2 regions of the Rossellomorea sp. NS-SX7 genome follow, and region 1 is predicted to be linked to the other one. Evidence: a T-box and tRNA genes for the amino acid it is inferred to sense, from the RefSeq annotation. Region 1 holds a T-box; the other holds one or more tRNA genes.
What was found. The T-box of region 1 lies ahead of ileS (isoleucine--tRNA ligase). A T-box ahead of a tRNA ligase gene usually reads a tRNA of that ligase, here a tRNA-Ile.
Positions count from the first base shown of each region.

Region 2: it has a tRNA-Ile gene. The T-box ahead of ileS (isoleucine--tRNA ligase) is inferred to sense a tRNA for this amino acid. The anticodon was not compared.

Region 1 covers NZ_CM128249.1:1,365,322-1,367,678, forward strand. Annotated here, with positions in the region: gene ACUXV2_RS06700 (DivIVA domain-containing protein) at 5-520, shown strand; T-box leader at 571-816, shown strand; gene ileS (isoleucine--tRNA ligase) at 917-2,357, shown strand, end outside.
Region 2 covers NZ_CM128249.1:3,065,193-3,067,549, forward strand. Annotated here, with positions in the region: tRNA gene ACUXV2_RS15285 (tRNA-Ile) at 1-50, opposite strand, end outside; tRNA gene ACUXV2_RS15290 (tRNA-Gly) at 52-125, opposite strand; tRNA gene ACUXV2_RS15295 (tRNA-His) at 134-209, opposite strand; tRNA gene ACUXV2_RS15300 (tRNA-Phe) at 236-311, opposite strand; tRNA gene ACUXV2_RS15305 (tRNA-Asp) at 472-548, opposite strand; tRNA gene ACUXV2_RS15310 (tRNA-Met) at 626-699, opposite strand; tRNA gene ACUXV2_RS15315 (tRNA-Ser) at 872-964, opposite strand; tRNA gene ACUXV2_RS15320 (tRNA-Ile) at 981-1,057, opposite strand; tRNA gene ACUXV2_RS15325 (tRNA-Met) at 1,062-1,138, opposite strand; tRNA gene ACUXV2_RS15330 (tRNA-Ala) at 1,229-1,304, opposite strand; tRNA gene ACUXV2_RS15335 (tRNA-Pro) at 1,313-1,389, opposite strand; tRNA gene ACUXV2_RS15340 (tRNA-Arg) at 1,397-1,473, opposite strand; tRNA gene ACUXV2_RS15345 (tRNA-Leu) at 1,513-1,601, opposite strand; tRNA gene ACUXV2_RS15350 (tRNA-Gly) at 1,611-1,685, opposite strand; tRNA gene ACUXV2_RS15355 (tRNA-Leu) at 1,691-1,775, opposite strand; tRNA gene ACUXV2_RS15360 (tRNA-Lys) at 1,815-1,890, opposite strand; tRNA gene ACUXV2_RS15365 (tRNA-Thr) at 1,918-1,993, opposite strand; tRNA gene ACUXV2_RS15370 (tRNA-Val) at 2,091-2,166, opposite strand; rRNA gene rrf (5S ribosomal RNA) at 2,174-2,290, opposite strand.

The sequences.
Region 1 (2,357 bases):
TCCCATGCCTTTAACGCCATTAGACATACATAACAAGGAGTTTAGTCGTGGCTTTCGCGGTTATGATGAGGATGAGGTTAACGAATTTTTAGATCAAATCATAAAAGATTACGAAATTCTTATCCGTGAAAAGAAAGAAACTGAAGAACGTTTGAATTCTCTTAATGAACGTTTGGGTCATTTTACAACCATTGAAGAAACGCTTAACAAATCCATCGTCATCGCTCAGGAAGCAGGGGAAGAAGTAAAGAGAAATGCAACGAAAGAAGCTAAGCTGATTATCAAAGAAGCGGAAAAAAATGCAGACAGAATCGTCAATGAATCACTTTCAAAAGCCAGAAAGATCGCGATCGAGATCGAAGAGCTTAAGAAACAGTCGAAAGTATTCCGTACCCGCTTCAAGATGCTGATCGAAGCGCAGCTTGATCTACTGGATACAGACGATTGGGATCAGCTGATGGAATTTGATTTAGATGCCACTGAATTAAAAACTCTTAAAGAAGAAGAGACTCTGTCTTGACGAAAGCTGCTTTCATTTCATATAATTGTAAAACAATCTGATTTGCCATAATAAAGGCTGAGATAGGGACAGTACGTTTCTACTTTGATTCCTATATAGCGAACCGGGGATGGTGGGAGCCCGGTGAGGAAATAGAAGCGGAAGATCACCCTTGAGCTCCAAACATGAAACTCTAAAAGTTACTTGTGATGATTAGTGTTTGGCGTTTTATTCACGTTACGAATGAAACGAGTGAAAATGTCCTTTTGGATATTTTTATGAGGGTGGTACCGCGGGAAAGCTTTCTCGTCCCTTTTTAGGGATGAGAAAGCTTTTTTTGTTATCCGGATTGATTAAGAACACAAGAAAGTAGAAAAGATGGCAATTAAGATACATGCTGAAGGAGGATTTTAAATAATGGAGTATAAAGATACTTTATTGATGCCGAAAACTGAGTTTCCGATGAGAGGGAACTTGCCTAAAAGAGAACCTGAAACTCAAGAGAAATGGGAAGATATGGACATCTACAAAAAGGTTCAGGATCGTACAGAAGGGCGCCCGCTATTTGTCCTTCATGATGGGCCTCCATATGCAAATGGAAATCTCCACATGGGGCACGCACTGAATAAAATCCTGAAAGATTTTATCGTACGATTTAAATCAATGAACGGTTTTCACGCACCATATGTTCCGGGCTGGGATACACACGGACTTCCGATTGAGCAGGCACTTACGAATAAAGGTGTGAAGCGTAAAGAAATGACTGTCGCAGAATTTCGTAAATTATGCGAAGAATACGCTTATGAACAAGTAGATATCCAGCGTACTCAATTTAAGCAATTAGGAGTTCGCGGTGACTGGGAAAATCCTTATATCACTTTAAAACCTGAATACGAAGCACAACAAATCAAAGTATTCGGTGACATGGCGAAGAAGGGATATATCTACAAGGGCAAAAAGCCTGTCTACTGGTCTCCTTCAAGTGAATCTGCCTTGGCAGAAGCTGAGATCGAGTATCAAGATAAACGCTCTCCATCCATTTATGTAGGGTTCAAAGTGACCGATGGAAAAGGGGTCCTCGAGGAAGGCACTCAGTTCATCATCTGGACGACAACCCCATGGACAATTCCTGCAAACCTTGGCATCGCGGTTCATCAGGACCTCACATACGTAGTTGTATCTGTCAATGGCAGCTCGTATGTTGTGGCTGAAGACCTGCTTGAAGATGTTGCAGAGAACCTTGAATGGGCAGGGGCTGAAGTAACGAAAAAGGTCAAAGGTTCGGAGCTTGAACGCCTAAAAGCCAAACATCCGCTCTATGACCGTGAATCCCTTGTCATCCTTGGGGATCATGTTACAACTGACTCAGGTACAGGATGTGTTCACACTGCACCTGGCCACGGGGAAGATGACTTCCTGGTCGGTAAGAAATATGGGTTGGAAGTATTGTGCCCTGTTGATGATAAAGGCGTAATGACTTCTGAAGCTCCGGGCTTCGAAGGGCTCTTCTATGACAAAGCAAACAAACCGATCACCGAAAAGCTGCAGGAAGCCGGAGCATTATTGAAGCTTAACTTCATCACGCATTCATATCCACATGACTGGCGTACAAAGAAACCTGTTATCTTCAGAGCGACTGCTCAATGGTTCGCGTCCATCGATAAATTCCGTGATGAGCTGCTGCAAGCTGTCAAGGACACGAAATGGGTTCCAAGCTGGGGTGAAACCCGTCTCTTCAATATGGTAAGAGACCGCGGAGACTGGTGTATTTCAAGACAGCGTGCATGGGGTGTCCCAATTCCTGTATTCTACGCGGAAAACGGCGAAGAGATCATAACAGATGAAACAATCAATCATG
Region 2 (2,357 bases), 1.7 Mb from region 1:
CGACCTCACGCTTATCAGGCGTGCGCTCTAACCAGCTGAGCTATAGGCCCATGGAGCGGGTGATGGGAATCGAACCCACGACATCAGCTTGGAAGGCTGAGGTTTTACCATTAAACTACACCCGCAATAAATATGGGGCGACTGATGGGAATCGAACCCACGAATGCCGGAACCACAATCCGGTGCGTTAACCACTTCGCCACAATCGCCATAAAAGTATGATATAAATGAAAAATGGTGGCTCAGGACGGAATCGAACCGCCGACACATGGATTTTCAGTCCATTGCTCTACCAACTGAGCTACTGAGCCATCATATGTAAATTTCCTAAACATAGAGTGTGATAGTCCATCGTCCAGCTTTCAGAAAGACTATTCAAGATGCTGCTCAAGCTGTACGCTGATGCATAATCGATGAAGCTTATTCACCGTGCTCTACCAACTGAGCTACTGATCCACACTATGTAATTAGTGGCGGTCTGGACGGGACTCGAACCCGCGACCTCCTGCGTGACAGGCAGGCATTCTAACCAACTGAACTACCAGACCAAGAATTTTTGACGATAGTCAAAATATTCATCCATCGGTTACCGATTAGGATAAGTATTAGCTTGTCAAAAATGGTATTGCGGGGACAGGATTTGAACCTGCGACCTTCGGGTTATGAGCCCGACGAGCTACCGAACTGCTCCACCCCGCGACGATAATAAGAGTTAAATTAAATTGTGACCTCACGAATTAATATCCGTTAGAACCACCCCGACTTCAGTAAGCTTATTCAAGCTGCTGCTCCGTCGGTGCGCTGATGTGAAAGCTCCGAAGATTATTCGGACGTGCTCCACCCCGCGACGATAATAATTTAAAAGGGAATATGGCGGAGGAAGAGGGATTCGAACCCCCGCGGGCTTTAACACCCCTGTCGGTTTTCAAGACCGATCCCTTCAGCCGGACTTGGGTATTCCTCCGTGTTTTAAATGTAAATGGTGGACCTTGTAGGACTCGAACCTACGACCGGACGGTTATGAGCCGTCTGCTCTAACCAACTGAGCTAAAGGTCCGTATTGGTAGCGGCGGAGGGGATCGAACCCCCGACCTCACGGGTATGAACCGTACGCTCTAGCCAGCTGAGCTACACCGCCAAGAAACATTTATATCTAATTGTAGATATTTTGCTGAAGCAAAATAATATGGAAGATTGTTTTACTCCGCTTACGCTGCGTAAAAAATCTTGGTGGAGCCTAGCGGGATCGAACCGCTGACCTCCTGCGTGCAAAGCAGGCGCTCTCCCAGCTGAGCTAAGGCCCCATCTAAGGTGGTCGGGAAGACAGGATTCGAACCTGCGACCCCTTGGTCCCAAACCAAGTGCTCTACCAAGCTGAGCTACTTCCCGAAATAGATGGCGCGCCCGAGAGGAGTCGAACCCCTAACCTTTTGATCCGTAGTCAAACGCTCTATCCAATTGAGCTACGGGCGCTTAATATTATGAATGTTATTTTCTTTCACAAAAAAACTCTGGTGCCGAGGACCGGAATCGAACCGGTACGGTAGTCACCTACCGCAGGATTTTAAGTCCTGTGCGTCTGCCAGTTCCGCCACCCCGGCAAAAATCGTTGGAGCGGAAGACGGGATTCGAACCCGCGACCCCCACCTTGGCAAGGTGGTGTTCTACCACTGAACTACTTCCGCGTAAATGGTGCGGGTGAAGGGACTTGAACCCCCACGCCTTGCGGCGCCAGATCCTAAGTCTGGTGCGTCTGCCAATTCCGCCACACCCGCATGATAAAAGATATGATGTTCTGCCTGAGCAAAAATCAATGGTGAGCCATGAAGGACTCGAACCTTCGACCCTCTGATTAAAAGTCAGATGCTCTACCAACTGAGCTAATGGCTCATAAAAGTTATGAGATTTAAACCAAAGTGGTGCCGGCAAGAGGACTTGAACCCCCAACCTACTGATTACAAGTCAGTTGCTCTACCAGTTGAGCTACACCGGCGTGGTTATATTACAGGCTTGTCTGTTAGACGAAGCATTGAATACATTGTAGAGATTAAGGACGCTTATTTTACTCCGCTTCGCTTCGTAAAAAAGCATGGTGGAGGATGACGGGATCGAACCGCCGACCCTCTGCTTGTAAGGCAGATGCTCTCCCAGCTGAGCTAATCCTCCATATTATGCCTGGCGACGTCCTACTCTCACAGGGGGAGATCCCCCAACTACCATCGGCGCTGAAGAGCTTAACTTCCGTGTTCGGCATGGGAACGGGTGTGACCTCTTCGCCATAGTCACCAGACTGTTCATCCTTTTTTAAGGACAAGTATTATTATATCTTTTTCAGAGAAAATTTCAAGTATTAATTT